Regions from separate parts of the Nonomuraea sp. NPDC049028 genome, predicted to be linked through region 1. Evidence: riboswitches for the same ligand, from Rfam matches in the RefSeq annotation. Region 1 holds a riboswitch; each other region holds the start of a gene.
The links. A riboswitch is a leader RNA that binds a small molecule or an ion and turns the genes downstream of it on or off. The one in region 1 is predicted to bind cyclic di-AMP.

Region 1 (9,644 bases):
CGCTGGCCGAGGCGGTCAGGGCGGGCGCGGTGGAGGTCATCGAGCACGCGCTGGTCCTCGACCTGCTGACGGACGCGCGCGGCCGGGCCAGGGGCGTGACACTGCACGTCATGGGCGAGGGTGCCCGCGACGGCGTGGGCGCGGTGCACGCGCGGGCGGTCGTGCTGGCCACCGGCGGCATGGGGCAGGTGTACGCGGCCACCACGAACCCCGTCGTCTCCACCGGCGACGGCGTCGCGCTCGCGCTCAGGGCGGGGGCCGTGGTACGCGACATCGAGTTCGTCCAGTTCCATCCCACGGTGCTGTGGCTCGGCGAGGAGTCGACCGGGCAGCAGCCGCTGATCTCCGAGGCGGTCAGGGGTGAGGGCGCCTTCCTGGTCGACCACGAGGGCCGCGCGTTCATGAACGGCGTGCACGAGCTGGCCGACCTGGCGCCGCGCGACGTCGTCGCCAAGGCCATCATGCGGACGATGCGCGAGAGCGGGCAGAGCCACGTCTTCCTCGATGGCCGCCACTTCGGCGCGGACCGGTGGAAGACCCGCTTCCCCACGATCTACGCGGTCTGCCGCGAGCACGGCATCGACCCGGCCACGGAGCCCATCCCCGTCGCCCCGGCCGCCCACTACGCCAGCGGCGGGGTCAGGACCGATCTGCACGGCCGTACCTCCATCGAGGGCCTGTACGCGTGCGGCGAGGTCGCGTGCACGGGCGTGCACGGCGCGAACAGGCTCGCGTCCAACTCGCTGCTGGAGGGCCTGGTCTTCGCCGAACGCATCGCCGCGGACATCCACGCGTCGGTGCAGCCGGAAGAGGTGCCGGGCGAGGTGGTCGCGAGCCGGGCGGCCACGGGCTTGGCCGACCCGCGGATCCGTACCAAGGTCCAGGCCCGCATGAGCGGGGGAGCGAGCGTGCTGCGCAGCCGCGAGTCGCTCGCGGAGACGGCGCGGGCGCTCCGCGACGCCCGCTGGACCCCGGTCCAGGTCCAGCCGTGTACGGAGTCGTGGGAGGCCACGAACTTGCTGACCGTCGCCACCGTGCTGGTCGGCGCCGCCCGGGCCCGGCTGGAGACCCGCGGCTCGCACTGGCGCGAGGACTTCCCCGACCGAGACGACAATGACTGGCTGGGCCACCTGGACGTGACCCTGACCGAGGAGGGGCCCCAGATGACGTACACGCCGCACGGCGACACCACGCCGCCGCGACTGGCGCAGGAGCTCGCCGCCGCCGGGCTGGATCCGGCGGAGATCGACGCCTTGATCGACCGGGCGCTCGCCGAGGACCTGCAGGAGGCGGGCGACGTGACGAGCCTGGCCACCATTCCGGCGGAGCAGCGCGCGGTCGCGGACGTGGTGGCCCGCAAGGACGGCATCGTCGCCGGGCTGGCCGTGGCCGAGGCGGTGTTCGTCCGGCTGGGCGCGGCCCGTACGGAGCGGCGGGCCAAGGACGGCGAGCGCGTCCGGGCGGGCGACGTACTGATGACCGTGGAGGGCCCGGTCAGGGGCCTGCTGACGGCGGAGCGCACCGCGCTCAACCTGCTCACGCACCTGTCCGGCATCGCGACACTGACCGGCAGGTGGGTCGAGGCGGTCAGCGGCACCCGGGCGAGGGTGCGTGACAGCCGCAAGACGCTGCCCGGACTGCGGGCGCTGGAGAAGTACGCGGTGCGCTGCGGCGGCGGCGTCAACCACCGGATGTCCCTGTCGGACGCGGCGCTGATCAAGGACAACCACGTGGTGGCCGCCGGCGGCGTGGCCGAGGCGTTCCGCGCGGTGAGAGAGCGCTATCCGGAGCTGCCGATCGAGGTGGAGGTGGACCGGATCGACCAGCTCGGCCCGGTGCTCGAAGAAGGCGCCGAGGAGATCCTTCTCGACAACTTCACGGTCGAGGAGACCGCCCAAGCCGTCCACATCGTGAGAAATCGGGCGAAGCTTGAGGCTAGTGGAGGGTTGACCTTGGAATCGGCCCGTGCTGTGGCCGAAACTGGCGTTGACTACCTTGCGGTGGGAGCGCTCACGCACTCGGCGCCGGCCCTCGACATCGCACTGGATCTACGGGGGTAATCGATGCTGCTAACGATCGACGTCGGCAACACGCACACGGTGCTCGGCCTGTTCGAGGGCGAGGAAGTCATCGAGCACTGGCGGCTGGCCACGGACGCCCGCCGCACCGCCGACGAGATCGCGGTCGTGCTCCAAGGGCTGCTCGCCCAGTCTCCATTGCTCAAGGGAGCCGATGTCAGCGGCATCGCGATCTGCTCGACCGTGCCGAGTGTGCTCAACGAGATGCGCGAGATGTGCCGCCGCTACTACGGCGACGTGACCGCGGTGATCGTGGAGCCGGGCATACGTACCGGCGTGCCCGTCCGCATGGACAACCCCAAGGAGGTCGGCAGCGACCGCATCGTCAACGCACTGGCGGCCATCGACCAGTACGGCGGCCCCTGCGTCATCGTCGACTTCGGCACCGCGACCTCGTTCGACGCGGTGTCGGCCAAGGGCGAGTACATCGGCGCGGTCACCGCGCCCGGCATCGAGATCTCCGTCGACGCCCTGGCGGCGGCGGGCGCCCAGCTGCACAAGGTGGAGCTGGTCAGGCCGCGCTCGGTCATCGCCAAGAACACCGTCGAGGCGCTCCAGGCCGGCATCATCTACGGCTTCGCGGGCCAGGTCGACGGCATCGTGGAGCGGATGACGGCCGAACTGGCCGACGACCCCGACGAGGTGACCGTGGTGGCCACCGGCGGGCACGCGGCGCTGGTGGTGGGCGAGTCACGCTCGATCGACGTGCACGAGCCGTGGCTGACGCTCATCGGCCTGCGGCTGATCTACAACCGGAACACGACATGAACAAGCGGCCCCCCGCTCGGGTGAGGGGGCCGCTTGCGTTCGTGGACTGTCGCTACCTGGCCGGTTACTCGGAGTCGCCGGTGTACAGGTCGCTCCAGCTGCCGCAGTTGCGCGGGTAGGAGCCGTGGAGGTCGATCTGGCAGACCTTCACGCGGAGGCTGGAGACGTCGTCGCTGTCGAAGGAGAAGCGCTTGAAGGCCGGGTAGCCGCAGTACTTCTTGGTGTAGACCGTCGACCAGTTGTCGTCGAAGTCGCTGGCCTGGAACTTCACGTACGCGCACTTGCCGCCCTCGTCGTAGCTGCGGTGGTCCAGGTCCCAGAGCTTGCCCTTGACGGTGATCGTGTTCGACTCGTGGTCGTCGTCGTTCCAGTCCACACTGACCCAGCCGGAGGCCTTGGCCTGGTAGTGCTGCGAGTAAACCGGGCCCCAGGAGTCGGAGTCCGCGGTGCTGGCGCTGGCGGCCGAGGGCAGCGCTAAGGCCAGCGCGCTCGTGGCGGCGACGGCGGCGAGGCCGGTCGCGAGCTTCTTCATCATGATCTCTCCTTGAGCTCCCCCTGGGCCGGCGCCTTGCCGGTTCCCCCCTGAGCTCGATGTGTCATTGGTACGGGAGAGCTCTTGCAGTCACCCTGCAGAGAGGTGACGAGCCCTTGCAGTTCGCCATATCCCCTACTCTTTGATGCTGTGAGCGACGAACTTCCCGAGCAGATGCGCATCCGGAGGGAGAAGCTCGACCGCCTTCGCAGTGAGGGCGTCGATCCTTACCCGGTGACCTTTCCCCGCACGGCGACCAACGCGGAGGTCAGGGAGAAATACCAGGCCCTCGACCCGGACACCGCGACCGGTGACAAGGTCGGCGTCGCGGGCCGCGTCATGCTCAACCGCGTGGGCGGCAAGCTCTGCTTCGCCACACTCCGCGACGGCAGCGGCGACCTGCAGGTGATGATCTCGCTCGACAAGGTCGGCGAGGAGTCGCTGGCGGCCTGGAAGCGCGACGTCGACCTGGGCGACCACGTGGGTGTGGAGGGCGAGGTCATCACCTCCCGCCGCGGCGAGCTGTCGATCCTGGCCGACCGCTGGCAGATCACCGCCAAGTGCCTGCGCCCGCTGCCGGAGAAGCACGTCGGCCTCACCGACCCCGAGGCCCGCGTACGCCAGCGCTACGTCGACCTCATCGTCAACGACGAGGCCCGGGAGATGGCCCGCGTCCGCAGCGCCACGGTGCGCGCGGTGCGCGACTTCTGGCACGAGGAGGGCTACCTCGAGGTCGAGACGCCCATGCTGCAGCCGATCCACGGCGGCGCGGCGGCCCGGCCGTTCAAGACCCACATCAACGCGTACAACATGGAGCTCTACCTTCGCATCGCGATCGAGCTCTACCTGAAGCGGCTCGTGGTCGGCGGCATCGAGAAGGTCTTCGAGATCAACCGCAACTTCCGCAACGAGGGCGCGGACTCCACGCACAACCCCGAGTTCACCATGATCGAGGCGTACGGCACCTACCTCGACTACAACGACATGGCCGACCTGACCCAGCGGATGTACCAGAAGGCCGTCGTGGCCGCTCTGGGCACCTCTGTGGTCGTCCACGACGGCGTCGAGGTGGACCTGGGCATCCCCGAGTGGCCGCGCATCACCCTGTACGGGGCGGTGTCCGAGGCGCTCGGCGAGGAGATCACCACGGAGACCCCGCTGGAGCAGGTCCGGAAACTCGCCGACGGGCGTGAGATCCACTGGGACCCGAAGTGGGGCCAGGGCAAGCTCGTCCAGGAGATCTTCGAGGCCCTCGTCGAGCACACGCTCATCCAGCCGACGTTCGTCATGGACTACCCGCTGGAGACCTCCCCGCTGACCCGCCAGCACCGCGACAACCCGCTGCTGACCGAGAAGTGGGACCTCATCGGGTTCGGCACCGAGCTGGGCACCGCCTACTCCGAGCTCGTCGACCCGGTCGAGCAGCGCCGGCGCCTGGTGGAGCAGTCGCTGCTGGCCGCCGGGGGCGACCCGGAGGCCATGCAGCTGGACGAGGACTTCCTGCAGGCGCTGGAGTACGCCATGCCGCCCACGGGTGGCATGGGGGCCGGGATCGACCGGATGATCATGGCTTTCACCGGCAAGAGCATCCGGGAAACGATCTTGTTCCCACTGGTCAAGCCGACCCACTGACCCGGCTGCCGCCGAAGAGTGTCGGCCCGGCTCCCACGCCGGGCCGTACCGGCCGCTGTCGGGTTGACAGCGGCCCGATCTCCTGCGGCGAGTAGGAGAACGCGGGCGGCGGCGTTCGCCAGTCCCTTAACGCGGGGAGCGGGCATCTCCCGGCCGCCTGCGCCGAGTGGCTTCTCCCTCTGGCGCATGAACCGTTCATGGTCTTTGGCGGGCGCTGCTGACCCGGCGGCGCGGGGGTACAAAAGACTGCCCTAAGCAGCCACATTTCCGATATTTCGCATATTGAATGCGAAGAATATTCGCGTTTTACGGATTCGGCGCTCAGCAGGTTCGCGGCGCTCTTGGGGAGCGGGCTGGAGCCGTTGTAAGGGCGCCTGTGATCCCTCATCGGGCCCCGAAGTGTGCCGACATATGGCGAGTACTTCACATACAGCCGATCATGTCAATGGCGATGGTCAGAGGGCGGTATCCGCTGGCTTGACGACCTTTCCAGAATGCGTTTACCGTCTGCGAGACGAGCTGCAGCTCTGCTCGGACATAGACGTCTCGAGTTCTGCTGTTGGGGGGAGGGCTCCCGATGTATGTGCTCACTGAGAGCGTCGAGCTTAGCCACGCGGATCTGGCGTTGCTGGCGGAGCTTGCCAAGGGGGTCACGGTTGATCGGGTTGGCAGACGACTGGATATCAGTGGACGCACGGTACGCCGGAGACTTCGGGGTATCTGCGACCGCATCGGCGTCGCCACCGCGATCGAGGCCGTGGCCTGGGCCGCCCGCCGCCAGCTCATCTGACCGTTCGACCGGCCCAGCCGCCCGGGCCCCAGCTGTCAGAGTGCTTGTCGTGGTGTCCGGAGGTCAGTCGGCGATGCGTACGGCGCCCGCGAACGGGCGGCGGGCGATGGACGCGATGCGTACGACGTCGCCGGTCTGCGGCGCGTGGACCATCATGCCGCCGCCGATGTAGATGCCGACGTGGTGCAGGTCACCATAGAAGAAGACCAGGTCGCCGGCGCGCAGCTCCTCCTTGGAGATGTGCCGTCCGGCCGTCCACTGGTCGCCGGTGTAGTGCGGCAGTGAGATGCCCACCCGCTGGTAGGCCGCCATCACGAGGCCGGAGCAGTCGTACGAGGTCGGCCCCTCGGCGCCCCAGACGTACGGCTTGAGCTGCTGCGTGAGCGCCCACCTGGCGGCCGTGGCGGCCTTGCCGGCGCCGATGACCGGCAGGTCGACCCGCGTGGCCCGGGTGCCGGGACGGCCCGCCTCGCCGATCGCCCGCTTGAAGAGACTGCTCTCGACCTTGGCGACGAGCTTGGTGATCTTGTCGCGCTTGGTGCCGAGGCCCTCGACGATCTTCTCGACCTCGTCGATGCGCGTCTTGGCGCTGGCCCTTGCCTGCTCGGCGGCCTGCCTGGCCGTGGTCACCTGGTTGACCTCGAAGCCCTGCTGCTGCTCCAGCGCGTAAGTGGTGGCCGCCCGGTCGAGGAAGCTCTCGGGGTCGTCGGAGGTGCCGAATGCCAGCGCCTGGCCGAAGCCGCCGTTGATGTAGGCGTTCTGGGCCAGCAGCGCGGCCTTGGCGCGCTTCGCGGCCAGATCGGCCTCACTGGTGGACAGCGTCTTCTTGGCCGCCTCAGCCGACTTCTTGGCGGTCTTGAGCTTCTCCCGCTGGCCGTTGAACTCCTCGCTCAGCGTCTCGATCTGGGTGTGGAGCTCCTCGGCCTGCTTGGACAGGTCCTTCAGCGAGGGCTTGGGATCGGCGACGGCGGAGCCGACGGGTACGGCGAAGAGGAGGGTGGCGATGGTCGCCGCGATGACACCCAACCGGGTGGGGATCTTCCGGAGCTCAGAAGGGCGGGCCTGAGCGCCCGCCGGCTTCGTCTCGCGATCGCGGGTCTGCTTCACCAACCAGCTCCTCTCATCGGCGCCTACCGGGTTAGCTGACGGGTTCGGGCCGGAGCAGCCCTACCGAACGACTCGCTCGGATTCACCCCATGGGTGGTGGCGTCGGGATGAGGTCGCCACCGGCGGGTCCCCGGCTCCCCTTACGGGGATTGGGCGCGTCTCCACGCTGGCTCGCGTGGGTGACATCGTCGCTGGACACTAGTGCACTCCGGGTTCGTGCTCAACCAGAACTGCCAAGTCTGTAGAGGTTTCACAACCGAAGGGTCACGAGGTGATCTCGTGCTTGCCGGTGCAGGACAAACTTTATGTCCTTTTTGCACCAAGTTCGTCAAGGCATGGAAGCCTGAGGGCCAAGGGATCCCTCATCGTGCTCGATCAACCACGAGATGTCATGAGATGGGAGAGACGTCAGAGTTACGGGGAGGCCGTAATCGGATCTGTACGCTGGAGACCCATGGAGCAGGTCGCCGAAGTGACAGTCCCGGACACGGAAGTCGTCGTCCGGCGTGCTCGCACGCCGGATGTCAGGACGATCCGTCTCCTGGTCGACACCTACGCGGGCGCCGGGCCCCGGCTTCTGGAGAAGGCCACCGTCACTCTGTACGAGGACGTGCAGGAGTTCTGGATCGCCGAGCGCGGCGGCCAAGTGGTCGGCTGTGGCGCGCTGCACGTGCTTTGGGAGGATCTCGCGGAGATTCGCACGGTGGCCGTTGATCCGGAGTTCCGAGGCTTCGGAATCGGGCACCGGATCGTCTCTTCCTTGATCAAAACGGCCCGGGAACTCGGCCTGCGCCGGGTTTTCTGTCTGACTTTTGAGGTGGATTTTTTCGCGAGGCATGGATTCCGCCCCGTACAGGGCACTCCGGTCTCACCCGAGGTCTATGCGGAGCTGCTGGCCTCGTACGACGAGGGTGTCGCCGAGTTCCTCGACCTCGAACACGTCAAGCCCAACACCCTGGGGAACACCCGCATGCTTCTCCACCTGACATCGGGTGACGCGGACCTTGACTAATGGGAAAGGTGATTGTTGATACCTATGTCGATACGTTGGGCAGCACAGGCATGTGTCCTGACACGTGCCACATGCGCACTCGAAGCGAGGTGACACGGTGAGCACCGGACAGCCGCCGTATCCACAGGACGAATCCGGCGAGAACTCTGCGCCTGGCGGATCTGAATACGGACATCACAACACGGGCCGTCCCTATGGCGAGCCCGACCCGGATGCGACGGTCGTTGGCTACCGGGCGGACGACGCCTACGGTCAGCAACCCAACTATGGGCAGCAGCAGCCGGGCTACGGCCAACAGCCGCAGTACGGTCAGCAGCAGCCGGGCTACGGCCAGCAGCCGCAGCAACCGCAGTACGGACAACAGCCGCAGTACGGGCAGCAGCCCGGCTACGGTCAGCAACCGGACTACGGCCAGCAGCCCGGCTACGGTCAGCAACCCGGATACGGTCAGCAGCAGGCTTCGGGTCAGCAACCCGAGTACGGCCAGCCCAACTACGGTCAGCAGCCGCAATCGCAACCCGGTTACGGTCAGCAACCGCAATCCCAGCCTGGATACGGCCAGCAGCCCGGTTACGGGCAGCAGCAGCCGTCCCAGCCGGGCTACGGGCAGCAGCAGCCGTCGCAACCCGGCTACGGCCAGCAGCAGTACGGCCAGCAGCCACCGTCGGGCCAGCAGCCCGGCTATGGCCAGCAGCCCAATTACGGCCAGCAGCCCGGTTACGGGCAGCAGCAGCCGTCCCAGCCGGGCTATGGCCAGCAGCAGCCGTCGCAACCCGGCTACGGCCAGCAGCAGTACGGCCAGCCGGACTACGGTCAGCAGCAGCAGTACGGCCAGCCCGGCTACGGTCAGCAGCCCCAGTACGGCCAGCAGCCCGGCTACGGGCAGCCGCAGCCGCACGGGGTCCAACCGCCCGGCGCCCCGGCCCCGCTCGCCGAGTGGTGGCAGCGGCTCGTGGCGAGGATCATCGACGGTGTCATCTTCGGCATCGCGAACTGGGTGATCGGTCTCGTTTTCGGGGCCATCCTGCTCGCCGGCTACAACTCCGCGACCGGCGTCACGACCGGCCTGATGGGCCCGACGCTCTACGGCATCGTGGTGGCCATCGTGATGACGGCGGTGTACGTCGCCTACGAGTTCTTCATGACCAAGATGAGCGGCCAGACGGTCGGCAAGATGGTCATGGGGATCAAGATCGTGCCCACGGGCACCATGCTGCCTCCGGGCGGCCTGCCCAACGACGTGGCGCTCAAGCGGGCCGGTGGCACCTGGGGTGGATACATCCTCGGCGTCATCCCGTTCGTCGGGTCGCTGCTCGGCGGGATCGTCGTCGCGCTGAACGGTGCCTCCCAGCTCTGGGACAAGCCGCTGCAGCAGACGTTCGCCGACAAGTTCAGCAACACGGTGGTTGTGAAGATCAAGTAGTCTTCGCGGACGCGAAACAGAGGCTGGCCAGCGGTCAGCCTCTGTTTTGTATGTGCGGGCGGCAGCAAAATGGGTAGCGGTCGGTTCGCCGAAGGGGCGAGGTGGGTTATGACCGGGTTGCCGCCGTGGAGTGACGCCGTCCCCGCGGAATGGTGGGAACGCCTGGCCGCCCGGCTCATTGAAGCCCTCGTCTTCGGTGTCTTCTATTACATTCTGTTCGTCGCGCTGTGGGGTGGCTTCCGAACTGTCGGGTTGCTGGAGGCGTTCGACAGCCGGTTGCCCGGCGTGTTCGCCTGGCTGCT
Region 2 (9,644 bases), on a different contig from region 1:
GGACGCAATAGGCAGCGGGCTCGTCGTGCTGGACGACGAGCGCGCCGAGCTCTTGCCGCTCGCGTCCGATCAGCCGGACAGCCTTCCGGTGCCTGATTCGGCAACGCCGTCCGGTCCAGAGCACGGTCAGGCTGGCCCAGCCGACCCTGATGGCGATGCCGCCGGCGACGGACAGGCCCGCCAGCGCGGCCAGCGGGCGGGCCGTGAACGGAGAAACATGACCCGACAGCATCTCACCACAGGTTATGATCAGCGCGGCGACCTCGTCCCCGATGGCGTGGGCGGGGAAGGCGAGCTGCAGCCCGGCCAAGGCTCCCGACGCGATCACCGATGCACAGCCGGCCAGCCACGCGGCGATCGACAGCCGGGGAGAGTCGCGAAGCCGTTGGCTGCGCATGATTAGTCGTGGCAGTCCCCATGCCGTGATCGCCGCATGCGCAACAAGGGCGCCCTCGACGATCACTGCTGGTCGCTTCGGTGAATGGCGGCATCGAGGGCAGCGTGCTCCTCAGGGGTGAGCCGCTCCAGGAAATGGACGAGCGTCATGGCCTGGTTGCCGCCCTTGGCCAGGGCCTCCTGCATGATCTGGGCGCTGTAAGCCTCGTGGCTCATCACGGGCTCGTACAGGTAGGCCCGGCCGGATGGGTGGCGGCGCAACAAGCCCTTCTTGTGGAGGTTGTCCATGACCGTCATCACCGTGGTGTAGGCAAGGACCCGGCGGCGCTGCAGCGCCTGAAGCACCTCACGAACAGACACAGGGCCGTCGCATGACCAGATGTGGCCCATGACAGCGGACTCCAGCTCACCAAGACCGCGCGCCATCCCGCCCCTCCTAATCCTATCCATCATAGTAGCGATGGTTGGCGACGGCGCGAAGACTGCTGCTCGGATGTGGCCCGTCTCCCTGCATTCATCTCCGTCCGGAGCGGTCGACTATCTACTGCTTCGTGTAGTGGGAGAGGTGTTACGTGCGCGGGGGGATGGGTAACGGAGGTCTGAGCCGCCGTCGCGGTGGCCGGTGCAGCGAAAGCGAGGACGAGAGATGACGTTGCAAGTCGGGGAGATGCTCTCCGCCTACCCCAAGGACCTTGGTGATGTCAACCAGGCGAAGCTTACGAAATGCATCGAAGAGTGTCTCCGGTGCGCTCAAACGTGTACGGCCTGCGCGGACGCCTGCCTGAGTGAGGACATGGTGGCCGAAATGGTCAAATGCATACGCAGCGATCTGGACTGCGCGGACATCTGCGAGACCACTGCGCGCGTGCTCTCGCGGCACACGGGCTATGACGCGAACATGACGCGTGTGGTCCTCGAAGCCTGCGCCCAGGCATGCAAGGCGTGCGGCGACGAGTGCGGGCGGCACACCAAGCACGCCCACTGTGGCATCTGTGCACAGGCCTGCCGTGACTGCGAACGCGCTTGCCGGGACCTGCTTGGGGTTCTCGGCTAGGCCTCGGCACGACCGGAAGTCGATCTCCTAGGACGACGTGCCCGGCATCACGGGGGCGAATGCCGAGTACGTCCGAACGGATGGCTGCGGTTGTCCCCTCCCGGGAGGACCAGCCAGCCGACTTTTCACTATATGACATAGTAGGATCGGCCGCTAATGCTGATGCGCGGATAACCGCATAGCAGCTCTCTTACAGCAATTGCCGAAGCGACGGCTTCCCTGATGTCAGGACTTGTACTGCGGATAGCCATAGCCGACGACGTCGGACTTGGGTCGCACCCGCTCCTCGACCTTCCCATTGCCGGTGTTGCCTTCGATCGCGGTGATGGTGCCGTCGCGGTTGTCCTTCTTCACCAGGCCCATGTGGTCGATGGAAGTAATGCTCTTGTCGCCGCCCCATGCGTAGTAAACGACGGCTCCGGGCTTGGCAAGGGTGCCCCAGCGTCCGTTGTTCTTGAACCACCGCGCCCATGTGACCGTATAGGCGTCCCATCCCATCGTCGGCCTAACGCCGGTCTGCTCACCGACCCAAGAGACGAACATGGCGCACCACGGAGCGTTGGCGTAGGCCTGAAGGCTTCCTCCGTCGCGGGCCAGAGTCTCCTGGGCCCTGGGGGAAGTCATGTACCAGCTGTGGAATCGGGTGCCGCCGCCGCTGGCGTTCTCCGTCGTCCCCACCTGCTGCTGGGCCAGCTTCAGCACGGCGTCCGCCGTGACCTGGCGCTGGGGCTGGGAGGAAGTCGCAGACCGCGAGACGCCAGTTTGGGTCTCGCTGGCGTGGTCGCTGGCGAAGGCGGGCGTACTGGTGATGAGTGCACTGGCCACGGCCGCTGCGGCGAGGGTGAGGCCGTGCTTACGGGCGGACCTGCCGTAGTTCGGCAAGAGGTGTTTGGACATGCGGGGAATGGCTCCTTGCTTCCATGCCGCCTACCGGGTTAGCTGACGGGTTCGGGCGTGGAAGTGCCCTACGGAGCCCCGTTGGGACGGGCGCACCGATTCACCCCAAGAAAGTGGATCCCCGGCTCCGCGAGAAAGCGGACTCGGCGGCCGCGGCTGCGATCTGCACACAACGCCGGTGCAGACGAGACGCGGTCTCGGCATTACAGGCCACCATCGGAACGCTGCGGCCTTGGGCCTGTAAAGGTATGCAAGCCAAATGGCCAGCGCAAGCGAAACCTTTGGAAGCCGACCCGAAGGCCCTGTGTGGCCTAGGGTTCAGCCATTAATCCTTTACCTTTACCACGGCGTGGTGCCGTGCCTGAGCGTGGGCCGCTGTGTCGCTGTTCGGGTTGTGCATAATGTCGCAGTGACTATGAACCGTAGTAGCGTGCTGCCCCGAGCGGTGTACCTCGTGGCCGGACTCGTGGTTGCAACGCTGATGGCGGGGATGTTAGCCCTCGTCGACTACGAGCGACCGGCGAAGCCGCCCCGGCGTCTTCGGGCTGGACCCGGGAAGCCGGGCAAAGCTCGCCGGCGCCTGAACCGCCTGTTGTGGCGGCCCTCGACCGTCTGCGGGAGCCACACCTGCTTGTGGTCGCGAATCGTCCGCTGCCTGAACAAATGATCGAGCGGGTTCGAGTACGCAAAAGTGTGAGCTCCATGGAGATCGTCGATGCGGCGGCGATACCGCTCGGCGGTAGGAGGGTGGGAACGGTGGGGGTGGAACCATCGACCTTCCGGGCCTACACGCCCAAGCCGACCGTGCGCGGCGGCGAAGAGCAAACTGGGCGCCCCGTATGTCTGGGGCGCCGAGGGACCTGACGCCTTCGACTGTTCCGGCCTGATCCAGTGGGCCTTTGGCAGGGCGGGTATTCGGCTGCCGCGGGTGACGCATCAGCAGTTCGCCAGTGGACCCCGGGTCCCGTTTTCCCAGATGCGATCGGGTGACCTGATCTTCTGGCGGCTGGACCCCACCAACCCGGGCTACATTTCCCATGCCGCGATCTACTGGGGCGACGGAAAGATGATCCAAGCCCCGCAGGCGGGGGACGTCGTCAAACTGGTGCCCGTCCACACGCGCAATCTCGCAGGCGTGGTGAGGGTGATTGAGTGATCACGCGTTGACCCGCTGCGGTGCTTGCCTTGCGTATAACAACGTGTAGCGCACGGTATTGGTCGGTCTGCGTTGGATAGATCTTTTATGCCAAAAATCTCATTTCGGTAACCAGTCACCCTTTCTACCTACTACAGTCCTTCGTACTTGCCGGTGACTTGCCTTCGCGGTGGAGGCGGCCGGCTGGTGCCGAGGCCCGCGCCGCGGGAACCGGGGAACCAGAGCCTGGAGCGATCCACGCATGGGGTGAATCCGCCACGGATGCGGCGGTAGGGCGTCATCTCCTGGCCCGAACCCGTCAGCTAACCCGGTAGGCCATTAGGAGAAAGGGTCAAACCCCGGACCTATGCCATCCATTGTGGACGGGCTGCTCGACGCTGCCCAGAAAAATCTCGGCTATCGCGAGAAAACCGACGGCTACAGCAAGTTCGGTAACTGGTACTACGCCAACGTGGACAACAGCGACCCCTACTTCAAGACCGCCCCATGGTGCGACATGTTCATTACCTGGGCCGCCAACCAGGCGGGCGTCGAGAAGTACGTGGGGGATTTCGCCTACACCGTCGACCACGCCAAGTGGTTCAAGGAGCAGGACGCCTGGAGTGACAAGCCGGAGCCCGGCGCCATCGTCTTTTACGACTGGAGCGGGTCACGCGATGTGGAGCGGATCGACCATGCGGGCATCGTCGAGAAGGTACAGGGAGACCAGATCTCCACGATCGAGGCCAACGTCGACAAGGTGTGGCTCAAGCGCAAGGACAGGGACCAGAGCAAGGTCGTCGGCTACGGCCTTCCCCGCAAGGTCAAGGAGAAGTTCGGGGAGGGTGAGACGTTCGTCCTGACGGGCGGCAACCCGCGGACGCCTCTGGTCCGGAAAGGGGTCGTGCAGGCGGCGGGGAAGGCGCAGGAGACCGATGTCGTCCTGCCGACGGCCTCCACGGAGAGCATCGCGGTGTCTGGGGTCGTGTTCGCGGGCGTGCTCTGCGTTGCCGTCGTGGTCAGGCAGGTGAGACGTCGAAGCTCTGCCAGAGGCAGGCAGCAGCGGTATGCCGGCCGTCACCGTTCGATCATGGCGTAGCGGTTCATGATCTCGCAGGGCGGAAGGCGACGGTGAAGTCCGGCCCGCCGTTCTTGGGCCCATAGACCGTGCCGTCCTCGGTGGCGGCTACCAGTCGCTGCGGGTCGGGTGTCCGCCAGCGCAGCAACCTGCCGAAGCAACTGGGCTGCGCCATGTTGGAGGACGGCTTGGTGGAGGTCAACGAGTTCGGGCAGAGCTCGGTGAAGGGAGTCTTCGCGGCCGGCGACATGGCCAGGCGGGCGTCCATGCCGTTCCCCGGCTGGCCAGGTGATCATCGCCGCCGGTCAGGGCGTCACCGCGGCCCTCGTGATCGATCAGGAGTTGCTGTACGCCTGAGCTCAGAGCAGCGAGAGCGTGTGGCAATGATGCGCGATCAGCGCGCTCACCCCCGGAAACACCGCCAGAGCCGCCGGTCCTGCGAGGAACAAGGTGACGGCCACCGTGCCCACCAGCCGCTCGCGGCGGTGGAGCGGCGCGGCCGGATTGAGCATGCGGCGCACCCTGCTCAACGCGTTCTCGCCTGCAGCGCCCAGCGCGAACGCGGGCACCCGCCCGGTGGCCAGACCGACCAGAGCCGCGGCGAGGTGCAGGCGCGGATGCTGTCCCGCGGCCACATCGTCGGCCCGCAACTCCACCAGGCGGGCCACCTCCGCTTTGGCCGTTGCGAACAGCGGGAGAGCAGGAAATGCCTTGGCCAGGCCTTCAGCCAGGGCAAGGAGAAGATGGTGGCGTCCCCGGAGATGGGCTCGCTCGTGCGCCAGCACCGCGGCCACATGCTCGGGCGGCAGAGCGTGGAGCGCCGCCGTGGTGATCACGGCCTTGTTCGCCCTGCCGGGCAGGCAGTACGCGAGCGGCTCGTCGTACTCCAGGACCACCGCGTCCAACTCGCCGTCACGCCGGCCCAGCAGGCTCAGCATCTCCGAGTGCCGGGCACGCTCGCGCCGTGAGGTCAGCAGCACCCTGATCACGCAGAACACAGTCCGTGCGGTGATGAACCCGCTGACCAGGACGGCCAGCCGGAATCCGGCGGAGGCCACGTCGACGTCGGATCCGTGGCCGAGAAACTGCTTGCACACCTCGAACAGCCTGGCCAACCCGTGCCCGACCGCGTCGCCGGGGATCGCGGCACTCAGCGCGGCCATCACCGCCGAGAGGACCGCGGAGATGTCCGCGGCCAGCCACATGGAGATCGCCAATCGGGGGGCCCGCTCGGCCCAGGCGGCCTTGACGAGCAGTCGCGGCAACACCGTGGCGGCACCCACGGCGTAGACGACGAGGACCAGGGCGACCGTCATGATCGACGGGTGTGCGCCGGGAACACCTGAAGGGCGGATTCCAGCGCGGCAGCCTCCTCCGGGGTCAGCCGCTCAAGGAAGTGAACCAGCGTGGCCGCCTGGTTACCGCCGCTGGCCAGCGTCTCGCGCATCAGCTCGGCGGTGTAGGACTCCTTGGTGCCGACTGGCTTGTACACGTACGCCTTACCCACCGGCTCGCGCTTCAGCAGGCCCTTTTTGTAGAGCTTGTCCATCACGGTCATCACGGTGGTGTAGGCGATCTCGCGATCCTGTCGCAAATCCTTCAGCACGTCTCTCACCGCGGCGGGGCGGTGGTACGACCACATCCGGTCCATGATCACCGACTCCAGGTCGCCCAACGTCCGCATCTTCTTGTGGCCTCCTGCCGCGATTTGTTTTCATGCTACTTGGGATCGTTGATACGGGGCCACAGTGTGCAACCTTGTGGACAACGCACATAGCTCCACGTTGCCAGTACTTCCAGCGCCATTTCGACGTGCGGGGCTCGGCGGCGGCTTTATGGGCGGACTGCGCCGAGGAGGCGGTTGCGCCAGTAGTCGTCGAGCTCGACGACCTTGATCACGTCTCCGGTCTGCGGCGCGTGGACCATCTTCCCGTTGCCCGCGTACATGCCCATATGTCCCAGGCCCTTGCTGAACAGCAGGTCCCCAGGCTGGAGGGCGTCCAGCGAGACGCGACGACTGGCGCCCCAGGCCCACTGTGTGTACGTCGTGCGGGGAATGGCGACCCCGGCGGTACGCCAGGAGGCCTGGGTGAGGCTGGAGCAGTCGTAGGAGTTCGGCCCATTGGCGCCGTACCCATACGGCTTGCCCACTTGCGCGAACGCGAACTGCAGCGCGATGCGGGCGTTGCCCGAGGCCGGGCCGGTGTACTTGATTCCCGTGCTGTTGGGATTGCCCGACTTGAAGGCGCCGAGCTTGCGAAGGATCTTGGTCTGCTGGGCGATCAGCTTCTCGACCTCGGTCTTGTCGTCGTCCACCTTCTCGCGCGCCTTGTCGGCCTCGGCCAGGACATTCTTGGCCTCGTTGCGCCGGTCGCGCAGGTCCTTGATGCTGTCCTCGTACGCCCGTAGTTTGGCCGACCGCTCGGTGGCGATCTGGCCCAGTGCCGCCATGCTGCTCAGCGTCTCGCCCTGGCCGGCGTAGGTCTGCCAGTTCTCGAAGCCGCCGTACTGGTACTGGTTGACCGCCACCGTGACGAGATCCGCGCGCAGGGCGTCCGAGCGCACCGTCTTGCGGCCGAGGTCGGCGTTGGCCGCGTCGTACTTCTGCTTGGCCTTCTTGTACGCCTCGGTGGCCTGGTTGTACTGCTCGACCACCTTGTCGGCCCGCTCGTTCAGCTTCACCAACTTGGCCCTGGCCTTGGCAGGTGACGGCGCGGCGGCGGCGGTGCCGGGGGCGGAGACTAATGTGACCAATGCCAGCGCTGTGGCCCCTGCCATCTGCCCAAGCCTTGTCGGCGCAGCCACTACGATGCCTCCTCGTAAACATCCAAGATCTGGGGCGAATAGTACCGAAGTGAAGGGTTTTATTAGCCTGTTCGAGCCGATTGGCCTCGAGGGCAGGACGTACTACCCGGCATAGCGGAAGGCCGCCGCCCATGTGTGGATACGCGCGCCATCTCCGGAGTGTTCAGGTGCTCAACTCGCCCTGCTGTCGGCGGGCTGTTCGTCCATCGCGGACACACATCACGGGCCACAACGGCGCCACCTGTAGCCACGTCGTCCACGTCCACGATCCCATCGCGCACGGCCGCCACCTCCGGTGGCTGTTCTGTGACGCTGCCGAGCGCTCCCCGGCCCTCTGGCCAGACGCTCGGTCCGTTCTTCGGAAGGGAAGGTTCTGGGAGGTCACTGGGCAGGTCAGCGGAGTGAAACTCAGCTTCGTGACCTCCGTGGTCAAAGCCGCTGGTTGAATCTGGCATGCCTCGGCCCCGTACGGCCGGGCGCCGTACGGGATCCGCCGCGGCTAGAGCGTCGGGAGCAGCTGCTTCAGCTCAGCGAGCTCGCTGCGCAGGCTCGTCTGGATGGTCTTGGCCATCGTCTTCGTCTTGGCGTTGCTGCCCCTGGCGATCTCGTTCTGGGTCACCTTGATGGCGCCCTGATGGTGGCTGATCATCATCTGGGTGAACATGCGGTCGAACATGCCACCCTTCATCTGCCGCATCTTGGTCATCTCGGCGGAGGACATCATGCCGGGCATCGACGTCATCATCGGGTCGTCGTCGGCCATGGGCTCCTTATCCCAGGCGGTGAGCCAGTTGTTGAGCTTGCTGAGCTGCGGCTGCGCCTCCATCTGCATCTTCATGGCGAGATCCTTGACCTTGGCGTTGGAGGCGTTGGTCTGGGCCCACTTGGCCATCCGCAGGGCCTCCTGGTGATGCGGGAGCATCATCTGGACGAACATCACGTCGCCATCGTTGAAGTCCGCCTTGGGCTTCGACGAGGACATGTCCATGCCGTCCATGTTCGTGACATCTGCGCTGGCCCCGTCGTTCGACGAGGCGGCCGGAGCGGCTCCCGCACCGGCGGCGGTGGTCGTGGGGGTGGATGAGCCGCAGGCGGTGAGCAGGGCGACGGCGCCGATTCCGGCGACGGTGAGCATGGTGATCCGGTGTGCGACGGTCATGGGGAATCTCTCCTTCGGAAATGGGGGATCGGATAGGACGGGTCGGATTGGAACGACCCTCCTAAATCCGCAGAACCGAAAGAAAAGCCAGATCGGCCGCCGGTGGCTCCCTCCCTCGCTGTACCAGCCTCCAGCCGCGACCATCACGGGCGTCACTGCGCCGCTCGCTCGGCAATGCCAGGGCCAGCAGAAAGGCGATCGCCGTGGTCAGTACGGCCACGCACATCGACGCGGGTCCGTGAGATGCGGCGCAGGCCACCCTGGCGCCATCGCCTGGAGAACCAGATGCGACAAGCTGCGAACTCGTGTGCCCCGACCGATCCTGGCATTCCAGAACGTGCCCGGCGACGATGCCGGAGGTGAGTGTGACGAGCAGCAGCCAGACCATCCAGCGTCGGCCCGTCCAGCTCATGTCACCTCCCGATCGGGAATCTTCCGCCTCACCCCGCGTCAGGCGCCGTCCCAATGCGGGCACCTCGCAGGCGTTAGAGGAGGCGGGTGCTATTGGGTACGCGGGCTGATGGCCTCGGGTTCACCGTCATCGGAATCTCGTCTCTGAGGGGTGAGCTTGTACGACGGATTGTCGTAGCAGGCTTGCCCTCTGGAAGACATGTCGAAGTTGCAATATGCATGTATCGATGAGACGACGCCCCTATCTCTCCCCAGCTGCTGGGCCGTCGCGATGGCCGGACTGACATGACAGTGGCCGCCTGGCCCGCCGATCGCCGGAGCACCATGTCCGCTTCAGCCGCTGTGGCAGAGGGGAACGTACGGGCACCCGCCAGCCACAGCATCGGCTTGAACCTTGCGCCCGTCGCTCGCATGATGGGCGGTATGAGGTACAGGCCCCTGGCACTGATCCTCGCCGCCTTGCTCGTGACCACATCGTGCGGCCGGACCGACACCCCCACCGCTTCGGCGTCGGCCGCGGGATGGAATTCCGCGTTACCTGTCGCGACAGACAAAGGGCCTGTGGCCATGTGGCGCCTGGAGGGCGGCTTCCTCCCCCCGGGACTGCTCGCGATCCGTCCGCCACGGGTCGTCGTGTACGCCGACGGGTGGGCGATCGTGGATGCGGCCCGAACCCTGCGGCTTGCGAAGGCCGATCTGAACAAGCTGC
Region 3 (9,644 bases), on a different contig from region 1:
CAGTACCACATCATCCGGCCGATCACCGGCCGCGGCGGCAAGGGGCTCTTCCTCTATCTCGCCCTGGACCGGGCGCGGGCCAACCTGGCCCTGGCCCGGCACCAGCTCCGCGGGATCGAGGAGAAGCTGGAGGTCTGAGAGATCCGGTGGCTCGCGTCCGGGCGCGGCGGACACGAGCCACCGACCTCCACCGATCCCTGAACAGCCTGGTCCCTGAACAGCCTGATCCCTGACCGGCCTGATTCCTGGTGCGTCAGCTCGTGGTGAGCTTGGTGATGGCGCCGACGATGTCCGGCCAGAGCGGCCGGGGCAGGTCGTGGCCCATGCCGGGGAACGTCAGCAGCGTGGCGCCTGGAATCGCCGCCGCCGTGGCGTGGCCGGCGGCAACCGGGACGAGCCGGTCGGCCTCGCCGTGAATGACCAGGGCGGGGATCCCCAGCGTGCCGAGCTGCTCCGTGCGGTCGCCGGAGGCCATGATCGCGGCCAGCTGCCGGGTCGTGCCCGGCGGGTCGAAGCACCGGTCGTACGCCTGGCCGGACAGCCGGAGGATGCGTTCCCGGTCCATGTCGAAGCCGGGCGAGCCGATCACCGCCCACGTCCTCAAGGACTGGGCGAGCACGGCGTCCCGATCGGTCGGGGGCGCGGCGAGCAGCACCGCGCTGGCCTCCGGCGTGGGCGGGGCCACGTCCGGGCCGGGCGTCGACATGATCGAGGTAAGGGTCAGGACCCGTTCGGGGTGCCGGATGGCGAGCGTCTGGGCGATCATGCCGCCCATCGAGGCGCCCACGACGTGGGCGGCGGGCCAGCCGAGGACGTCCATCAGCCCGGCCGCGTCGTCGGCCATGTCGTCCAGCAGATACGAAGAGGACGTCCCCAGTGTGGGAACGCCCTCGTCGTGCAGGTGTGTGGAGAGTCCGGAGTCACGGTTGTCGAATCTGACAACGTGATGGCCCTGCTCCGCCAGGAGCTCGCAGAGCTCGTCGTCCCAGTGGATGAGCTGGGCGCCGAGCCCCATGATGAGGAGCAGGGGACGTCCGCCGGGTGAGCCGAAGGTCTCGTACGCGATCTCGATGCCGTTCGCGGCTGCAAGCGTGGTCACGAGGTCAGAATGACATTCTGTTTCCCGCGACGCAAAGACCGCCGGCTCCGAAACCGACGACCATCAAGGCCGTCGGCTCCGGACCTGACGGCCGTCAGCAAGACCGTCTTCGGACCTGACGGTTGTCAGCGCCGGACGAGCTTGCGGATCCGGTCGCGGCCGACCGTCACGCCACCGCCGAACATCGCCAGCGCGACCGCCGCGGCGGCGCCACCGATGGCGTTCGACTCGACGATCTTCTCCTCAGCCTTGTCGGCCTTCTTGGCGGCCACCGGCACGGCCTTGGCGGGAGCGGGCTTGACCGCGGCGGGCTTGTCGCCCTCGGCCACGATCTTCGGGGGCTTGGCGGGGTTGCGGTCCACGACGGCGTACGCACCGGTCGAGAAGGGCTGCGGGTAGTTCTTCTTGCCCGGACCGCTACCCCACTTGGTGATGACGTAGTCGATCTTGATGTGGCCCGCGCCACCGTTGCCGTCCACGCCCAGCGTGCTGGAGTTGAAGCGGCCACCGGTCAGGGCGGCGAAAGTCTTGGCGTCGAGGTCGAGCATGACGCCGCTGGAGGACGGCACGCCCGGACCGCGGTCGCCGACGAAGAAGGGCATCTTCTTGCCCTTGTAGACGACGTAACCCTCGGTCATGAGCGGCCAGCTCGGGCTGGCGGCGAGCCCCTTCTGCATGGGCTTGCCGCTGGCCGGCAGCCCGGTGTCCCCGGCGCGGCCGGAGGAGTCGTCCCAGAAGTAGGACGCGGTGGTCTTGCCCTTGAGCAGGACCTTCTTGTCGTTGCCGGTGTCGGCGTGTGCGGCGGTGCCTGCGCTGATGGAGATCGCGCCTACGAGGGCGGCGGTGAGCATAGCAGAGCGAACAGACATGAAGCAGTGAAGTCCTTTATACGGGAAAAGGGGATCGCGCTCGTGAAAGGTGGGCGTAGCCGGGCAAGACGCCAAACGGTCGCTACGCGGAGCGTGGAAGAGCGGGGGGAAGGCGCCGGTCAGTCTGCGGACGACAACACGCGGGCTGGCGGCACGACGCGGGGGTTACGCATGCGGTAGGTGTCCTCTCCATCTCGCCTACCGGGTTAGCTGACGGGTTCGGACGTGGAGATGCCCTACCGACCGAGGTCGGATTCACCCCTAAGGAACGTTGGTTCCCCGGTTCCCGCGAGCGGGATTCGGCGCCTGCCGGTTGGTACTCCCCTGTTGAAGCCCCAAAGTCACCGGCTGGTAACTCCATGAACTATAGGTACCGAACCGGACAAAGGCAAACATAAGCCCATGAAACGGGCGAAGATCTACCTAGAGGGTCAAGAAAAAAGGGGGGTACGGCATGCCGTACCCCCAGAAAAGCTCAGGTCAACCGCCGCTCTTCCGCCTGAAAGAACGCTTGCTGGCGGCGGGCCCGTGAGCGCCGTGAATCTTGGAAGGGTCGTTGCCCCTGCCACCCGCGCTCGAGTCAGCATGCTGGTTACGCTTGCGCTCCAGCGCCTCGCGGAACTTGCGCTTCATCTCGTCCTCGGGAGTTTCGTCGACTTCCGGCTCCGGTGTTTCCGCCATGAGGACCTCCTGGTGTTGGGGACAAGGACAGCTTCGCATGACGGCGCTCAGGACGCGAAACTGGCCTCGACCTTGGGCTGTGGGGTTTCCCGGTCGATCCGCACACCGGGCATGGCGATCAGGGCGACCAGCGCCACGAGGGCGCCCGCGACCCCCAGCGAGGGAATGACCAGGGCCGCGGCCGAGGCGTGCGCGGCGGCCAGTCCGTGCAGCGGCGCCTCGGTGGCGATGACGGAGGTGTAGGCGGTGCCGGCCAGGGCCAGGGCGACCGAGCCGCCGATCTGGCGGAAGAACGTCAGGTTGGCCGAGGCCGTACCCATGTACTGGGGCGGCACCGAGTTCGACACGGCCACGGTCAGGCCGGAGAGCATCGGGCCCATGCCGAGGCCGATCAGCGCCATCCACCCGACGAGCACCCAGGGCGGCGTGTCCAGCGTCAGACCGGCGCACAACAGCGTGCCCACGACCAGCAGGAACGGCGCCGCCACCAGCCACGGCTTGTAGACGCGCGTCCGGCTGATCAGCGCGCCCACGACCATGCTGCCCACCACCATGGCCAGGGTCAGCGGGTAGATCCGCAGCCCCGACTCGGTGGCGCTGGCGCCGAGCGCCTCCTGGAAGTAGCGCGGCAGGAACACCACGCCGGCGAACATGCAGAAGGCGGTGAAGAAGGAGGTCACGTTGACCAGCGTGTACGTACGGTTCCGGAACAGGTGCATGGGCATGATGGGCGCCTCGGCCCGCATCTCCACCACCACGAACACCACGAGCGACACCAGAGCCAGCACGATCGGCCCGATCACCGGCACGCTGGTCCAGGTGTGGCCGTCGAGCCCCTTCTCGGTCAGGCCGATGAGCAGCGAGCTGATGCCAACTGTGAAGACCCCGATGCCCAGGTAGTCGGGCCGTCCGCCGCCATGTCCCGGCCGGCGCGGCAGGCGCAGCACGATGATCGCGATCAGCACCAGGCCGATCGGCACGTTCACATAAAAGGCCCAGCGCCAGCTCGCGTGGTCGGTGAAGAGCCCGCCCAGGAACGGCCCGGCGAGGTAGCTGAGCGCCATCACTCCGCCCATCGCGCCCTGCACCCGGGCTCCGCCCTTCTCCGGCGGGAACAGTTCGAGCACCAGGGCGATCGACAGCGGCAGCAGCGCGCCCGCGCCCAAGCCCTGCAACGCGCGGAACAGGATGAGCTGCGTCATGTCCTGCGCCACCCCGCATAGCGCCGACCCCAGGAGGAACACGGACATGCCGATCAGCAGCAGCGGCTTCCTGCCGTGCTGGTCCGACAGCCTTCCATAGAGGGGCACGGTCACGGTCGAGGTCAGCAGGTAGGCCGTGACGACCCAGGTGTAGAGATCGACGCCGCCCAGTTCCGTGATGATCCGCGGCAGGGCCGTACCGACGATCGTCTGGTCGAGCATTCCTAAGAACATGCCGCCGAGCACGGCGACCAGCAGGAGGCCATCGCCTCTGCGCTTCGTGTCAGTATTCACGTGTGGAGAGTGACATGTAAGGATTGACATGTCAACACTTTGCTATGCTTGCCGACATGTCCCTACGGATCGCGCTGCTCGGGCTCCTCGACGCCAAGGGGCCGGCCAGCGGCTACGACCTGGCGAAATCCTTCGAGCGGTCGCTCAATCACGTCTGGCAGGCCGGGCATACGCAGATCTACCCGGAGCTGGTGAAGATGGCCGCCGACGGGCTGGTGGCGGTCGAGTCGGAGGGGGCGCGCGGACGGAAGATGTACGCGATCACGCCCGAGGGCGCGGAGCAGGTGCGCTCCTGGCTGGTCGAGCACGAACCGGTCGGTGCGATACGCAGCGAGGTGGCCCTCCAGGCGTTCCTGCTTCCGCTGCTCGACAGGGAGTCGGCCATCGCGGTGGTCGAGCGCATCAGGGCGGGGTTCCAGCAGCGGCTGGCCGTCCTGGAGTGCAAACCCGAGGACGGGTCGAGGCTCGGCCGGTACGCGCTCAACCTCGGCCTCACACAGGGCCGTTCGGCGCTCGCCTGGGCCGATGAGACCCTGGCCGAGCTGCGCGGGCTGGAGCCGGCCGACCAGCCGGCCCCAGCCCACTTGCTATAGAGCTAAGAAGCGTCCAGCTAAGAAAGCAGGGACAGCTCCTCGGCGGTGAGGACGAGGTCGGCCGCGGCGGCCGAGTCGATGATGCTCTCCGGCCTGCTGGCCCCCGGGATGGGGATCACCACCGGGCTGCGCGCCAGCTCCCAGGCCAGGCAGACCTGCTGCGGCGACACGCCCCGCGCCGCCGCCACCGTGCCGAACGCCGTGTGCTTGCCGCCGAGCTCGGACGCCGAGCTGATGCCGCCCAGCGGCGACCACGGCAGGAACGCCACCCCGAGCTCCGCGCACACGTCGATCTCCGGCTCGCTGGTCCGGAACTTCGGCGAGTACTCGTTCTGCACACTGGCCAGCCGCCCGCCCAGGATCTCGTGGGCGAGCCTGATCTGCTCCGGATTGGCGTTGGAGATGCCCGCCATCCGGATCTTCCCCGCGTCGAGCAGGTCGCGCAGGCCGCCGAGCGTCTCCTCGTACGGCACGGCGGGGTCGGGCCGGTGATGCTGATAGAGCCCGATCGCCTCCACCCCCAGCGCCTTCAAGGAGCGCTCGCACGCCTCGGCCAGGTAGTCCGGCCGGCCATTGACCTGCCACCCGCCACCCTCTATGCGAGTGTGGCCGCCCTTGGTGGCCACGAGCACGTCGCCGGTGTCGCCGCTCCAGCTCGCCAGGGCCTTGGCCACGATCCGCTCGTTGTGACCCACCTGGTCGGCCGACGGTGTGTAGGCGTCGGCGGTGTCGATGAGGGTGACTCCCGCGTCGAGCGCCGCGTGGATGGTCTTGATCGACTGGGCTTCGTCGGGCATGTGCCCCGCTACGGACATGGGCATGGCGCCGAGCCCGATGGCGCCGACATGGGCCTGGCCAATAGATCGTGTGTTCATGAACCCATCCTCCTCATGCCGCGGAGTCAGGTCGAACCGGGGTCAGGCGCCGGCAAAGCGGATGGTCACGTGCGAGCCATCGCAGAACGGCTTGTTCCTCGAGCTTCCGCACCTGCAGAGCGTGACCCGGTTGCGTACCTCGTAGTCCTGGCCGTCGGCCGAGGTGACCGGAATGCCGCCGCGTACCCAGATCGGCCCGCCCACGCCCGCCACCTCGTCCTCGACGATGCCGATGGACGGCGGCAACTCGGGCTCGATCGGCGCGCGAGACGCCCAGGCGGTGAGCCGGCCCGACGGGCAGTGCGCGGCCTGTCGCGCGGCGGTCTCGCCCTGTCCGGGGATCTTGAGGAGCTTCCATACCTGCCCGTCCGCATCGCAGAAGCGGGCGAAAGCACAGAACGCGGGCGCGTCGGTGAGCGCCAGCTCGGGCCCGGTCTGCTCCTCCGCCTGCCCCAGGTATGACCGCTGCGAGGCGGTCTCCGTGCCGTCGAACCGGACCCGCTCGTGGCTGCCGTCGCAGTAGGGCTTGTTCTGCGAACGGCCGCAGCGGCAGAGCTCGTACGACTCCGCGACCGGATATTCCTCGCCCTGGATCCACTTCGTCGACTGGCCCATCGCGTCGCCGCCGATGACCTGCCTGGCCATGGGGACCGATCCGGTCACCACGTAGGGACCGTCAGGCGTCACCTCGATGCGCATACGTCTCCACCTCCCGCGGGCGGGGGGCCGTGGACCATGCTTCCCGGCAGGCATCGGCCGAAACCCGCAGGCTGAGGCCGGTCTGGCCGCCTGTCTAGTCGCGGATGTTCTGCGCCAGCTGGGCGAGAATCTCCTCGAACGAGGCGGTCTGCTCCTCGCTGAGGCCCACGCGCAGGCGGGTGTCGAAGGCCATCGCCACCTCACGCAGCCGGTGGAACAACCGCTCCCCCTCCTCGGTCAGCTCGACCACGTGGACGCGCCGGTTGGCGGGGTCCCGGCGGCGGGTCAGCAGGCCGCCGCTCTCCATCGCGTTGAGGTGATGGGTCAGCGTCGCCCCCTGGATGCCCACCGCCTCGGCGAGCTCGCGCTGGTTGCCCAGTTGCCGGGACTTGATCGAGATGAGGATCTGCCAGACCGGGGCCGACCCGCCGACGGAGGCGAGCGCGTCGTCGAAGGCCCGGCTCACGGTCCTGGCGGTGTTGGTGAGCAGCAGGCCGATCGGTGGCCGGAAGGGTGGCATCATGCCGCCGAGTTTAGCGTGCCATCTAATCGTTTGACATCTAATGCTTCGATATCTATCGTCAAGGGCATGCAGCCAAACCCTTCCCTCAATGGCAAGGTCGCGGTCGTGGCGGGGGCCAGCCGCGGCATCGGTGCCGTCACCGCTCGCGCCCTGGCCCAGGCCGGCGCCGCCGTGGTGCTCGGCGCCCGCGACACGCAGGCGGTCGAACAGGTCGCCGCGGACATCCGCTTCGACGGCGGGCAAGCGCTGGCCGTATCCCTTGACGTCGGTGACGCGGCGTCGAGCGAGCGGCTGGTCCAGCGGGCGCTGGAAACCTTCGGCCGGCTGGACGCGGCCTTCAACAACGCCACCGACGGGCCGATGCCCGCACCGCTGGCCGACATCGATCCCGACGAGTTCGACCGGGGCATTCGCACGAACGTGCGCGGCACCTTCCTCGGCATGAAGTACCAGATCCGGGCCATGCTCGCCTCGGGTGGCGGGTCGATCGTCAACATGGCCTCGCTCGCCGGGCTCCAGGGCCACTCGGGCCTGAGCGCGTACGTGGCGGGCAAGGCCGGGATCATCGGACTGACGAAGGTGGCCGCGCTCGACTACGCCGACCAGGGCATCAGGGTCAACGTGGTCGCCCCCGGCCCGATCCTCACCCATCACCTGGAGGCGGCGGGCGAGGAGGCGCAGCGCCTGGCCGGGCTGTCGACGCCCATGCGGCGCATCGGCCGGTCGGAAGAGGTGGCCGCGGCGGTCGTGTGGCTCTGCTCCGACCAGTCGTCGTTCATCACCGGAGTGACCTTGCCCATCGACGGCGGGCAGGCGGCGGGCAACAAGCCCCCGCGCATGTACCGCCAGGGCCAGCCTATGGAGAGACAGGAGATCTGATCATGACCATCGACCAGCGACTCGACGAACTCAGCAGGCAGTGGATGGAGGCCGAGCGCCGCGGCGACACCGCAGCGCTCGACGCGCTCGCCGTGCCCGACTTCACCCTGGTGGGGCCGCTCGGCTTCATCCTGAACAAGGACCAGTGGCTGGCGCGCTACCGCGGTGGCGGCATGGTCACGCACGAGATGAGCTGGGCGGACGTCACCGTACGGGAATACGGCGACACGGCGGTGGCCATCGGCGTGCTGGCGCAGCGCGCCGCGTACCAGGGCACACCGGCCGACGGACGCTTCCGCGTCACCCAGATCTCGGTCAAGGACGGGGACCGGCGCCTGCTGGCGAGCCTCCACTACAGCCCGATCGCGGCGCCGCCGGCCCGCCCCTGACCCCGCGACGTCAGCGGCCGGGCTCCTCGAAGAGGGCCTGGGTGGCGGCGAAGGTCTGGGCGGTCACGTCCTCCTCGGCCTGCCGGGCCGCCTCCATGAGGGCCTCGCACAGCGCCTCGGAGCCCAGCCGCATCGCTCGCGGCGCGATGTGCACGCTCGCCAGCCCGCCGCTGGGCAGGACCTCGACCGTCACCTGCCCGTCCGCCGCCACACCGCGCCCCCTGGCCGACTCCAGTCGGCGCCCCACTTCCTCGAACTGAGCCGTCTGTACCGCGAGCTGCGCCAGCGCCCGGTCGATCTCCGGATCGCCGCTCCTGGGTATGGTCATGCCGGCTCCTTATCGGTGGAGGATGAACGCCCGGGGGGCGTGCGCCAAAGCGGATCGGAGCGATCCCTGGACGGACATGTCCCCGTTGGCGACCAGCGCGTAGAGGGTCGCCGCCGACGTGGTCCGCCGGAAGAAGTTGCCCATGGGACCGGTGCCGAGCATGGTCTCGGTGAATCTGGTGGCCGGGATGAACTTGCGTACGTCGCGCAGGGCCTTGATACCGCCGTCATAGGCCAGTTCGGCGACGAAGTGCTTGCCCGCGTACTCCCACAGGTTGCCCATCGGCTGGCCGGTGGCGGCGGAGCTCGCCGCGTGCACGCCGGTCTTCACTGTGGCCCACACGACCGAGTCGGCCACGGCGTCGAGTCCTTCGCGCACCGCGTACGTGCCCACGTTGAACTTGCCCACCTTCGCGGCCAGGATGGTCTTCATCAGCTTCTGGAAGATCGTCTTCTCCAGCCTGGCCCGCGCCACGAGCCACTTGAACACGCCCTCGGCCGCGATCCTGGCCGCCGGGTAGAGATAGCCGAACATCATGGTGAACGCCATGGCGGCCAGCTGGGTGCCGATGATCTTGAGCTGTTCCCGGTGTTCCTCCACCGCGTCGGCGTAGTCGTCGCAGCCGTCGGCCAGCTCGTTCAGCGCCGCCCGCATGGCGGCGTAGCGAGGGGCGAGCTGGTCGGGCCACACGTCCGCGAAGCGGTCGACCGACCGGCTGTCGTTCGTCTTGAGCACGCCCGCGACCCCGCTCTCCGTGTGCTGCGCGAGCGTGCCGATCGCCTTGGCGAACTCGCGCAGCTCCGTCGCGCGCGCCCGCAGGTTGGACACGTCGGCCACGGGCACGTGTACGTCGGCGAACCAGGCGAGCGCCTGGAACGGATCGAACATCAGGCACCTTCCCTGGCCGGCGGCGTCACGGGGATCGGCGCGTCAGGGAGGTCCAGGGCCGCGGGAAGGGACGCGATGATGTCCTGCTCCAGGTAGTCCCAGAGTTTCTCGAGGCTGCGCAGATTGCCGGCCGCTGTGAAGTTCTTCTCGGCGATGGCGTCCATGTGATGGGTCAGGGCGGCGTAACCGGCGTGGTACCACTCGGCCCAATCGATACCCTCCTCGTCGCCGCCGACGAGGCCGGAGGTGCTTCCCAGCTTCCAGGAGTTCAGGCGGCGCTCCACGACGTCGTCGCCCAGCTTGTCGAAGAGTCCGGCCAGCTCGC

Region 2: another riboswitch for cyclic di-AMP. It lies ahead of ACGFJ2_RS07035 (CHAP domain-containing protein); the one in region 1 lies ahead of ACGFJ2_RS20935 (C40 family peptidase).
Region 3: another riboswitch for cyclic di-AMP. It lies ahead of ACGFJ2_RS12830 (hypothetical protein); the one in region 1 lies ahead of ACGFJ2_RS20935 (C40 family peptidase).

The regions. Positions count from the first base shown of each region.
Region 1 covers NZ_JBICTR010000005.1:292,544-302,187, forward strand. Annotated here, with positions in the region: gene ACGFJ2_RS20910 (L-aspartate oxidase) at 1-2,060, shown strand, start outside; gene ACGFJ2_RS20915 (type III pantothenate kinase) at 2,064-2,846, shown strand; gene ACGFJ2_RS20920 (hypothetical protein) at 2,911-3,381, opposite strand; gene lysX (bifunctional lysylphosphatidylglycerol synthetase/lysine--tRNA ligase LysX) at 3,529-5,010, shown strand; gene ACGFJ2_RS20930 (LuxR C-terminal-related transcriptional regulator) at 5,588-5,800, shown strand; gene ACGFJ2_RS20935 (C40 family peptidase) at 5,864-6,907, opposite strand; cyclic di-AMP (ydaO/yuaA leader) riboswitch at 6,913-7,073, opposite strand; gene ACGFJ2_RS20940 (amino-acid N-acetyltransferase) at 7,362-7,919, shown strand; gene ACGFJ2_RS20945 (hypothetical protein) at 7,942-8,826, opposite strand; partial or broken gene ACGFJ2_RS20950 (RDD family protein) at 8,863-9,342, shown strand; gene ACGFJ2_RS20955 (RDD family protein) at 9,451-9,644, shown strand, end outside.
Region 2 covers NZ_JBICTR010000002.1:149,923-159,566, forward strand. Annotated here, with positions in the region: gene ACGFJ2_RS07010 (M56 family metallopeptidase) at 1-463, opposite strand, end outside; gene ACGFJ2_RS07015 (BlaI/MecI/CopY family transcriptional regulator) at 460-822, opposite strand; gene ACGFJ2_RS07020 (four-helix bundle copper-binding protein) at 1,043-1,450, shown strand; gene ACGFJ2_RS07025 (CHAP domain-containing protein) at 1,676-2,347, opposite strand; cyclic di-AMP (ydaO/yuaA leader) riboswitch at 2,360-2,506, opposite strand; gene ACGFJ2_RS07030 (C40 family peptidase) at 3,063-3,503, shown strand; cyclic di-AMP (ydaO/yuaA leader) riboswitch at 3,681-3,835, shown strand; gene ACGFJ2_RS07035 (CHAP domain-containing protein) at 3,850-4,581, shown strand; gene ACGFJ2_RS07040 (M56 family metallopeptidase) at 4,920-5,876, opposite strand; gene ACGFJ2_RS07045 (BlaI/MecI/CopY family transcriptional regulator) at 5,873-6,244, opposite strand; gene ACGFJ2_RS07050 (C40 family peptidase) at 6,394-7,338, opposite strand; gene ACGFJ2_RS07055 (DUF305 domain-containing protein) at 7,865-8,524, opposite strand; gene ACGFJ2_RS07060 (hypothetical protein) at 8,586-8,936, opposite strand; gene ACGFJ2_RS07065 (hypothetical protein) at 9,359-9,644, shown strand, end outside.
Region 3 covers NZ_JBICTR010000003.1:418,778-428,421, forward strand. Annotated here, with positions in the region: gene ACGFJ2_RS12820 (hypothetical protein) at 1-138, shown strand, start outside; gene ACGFJ2_RS12825 (alpha/beta hydrolase) at 254-1,099, opposite strand; gene ACGFJ2_RS12830 (hypothetical protein) at 1,225-1,968, opposite strand; cyclic di-AMP (ydaO/yuaA leader) riboswitch at 2,149-2,283, opposite strand; gene ACGFJ2_RS12835 (DUF5302 domain-containing protein) at 2,449-2,649, opposite strand; gene ACGFJ2_RS12840 (MDR family MFS transporter) at 2,697-4,145, opposite strand; gene ACGFJ2_RS12845 (PadR family transcriptional regulator) at 4,202-4,738, shown strand; gene ACGFJ2_RS12850 (aldo/keto reductase) at 4,756-5,613, opposite strand; gene ACGFJ2_RS12855 (CDGSH iron-sulfur domain-containing protein) at 5,656-6,312, opposite strand; gene ACGFJ2_RS12860 (MarR family winged helix-turn-helix transcriptional regulator) at 6,407-6,835, opposite strand; gene ACGFJ2_RS12865 (glucose 1-dehydrogenase) at 6,902-7,714, shown strand; gene ACGFJ2_RS12870 (nuclear transport factor 2 family protein) at 7,717-8,103, shown strand; gene ACGFJ2_RS12875 (YbaB/EbfC family nucleoid-associated protein) at 8,114-8,431, opposite strand; gene ACGFJ2_RS12880 (hypothetical protein) at 8,441-9,319, opposite strand; gene ACGFJ2_RS12885 (hypothetical protein) at 9,319-9,644, opposite strand, start outside.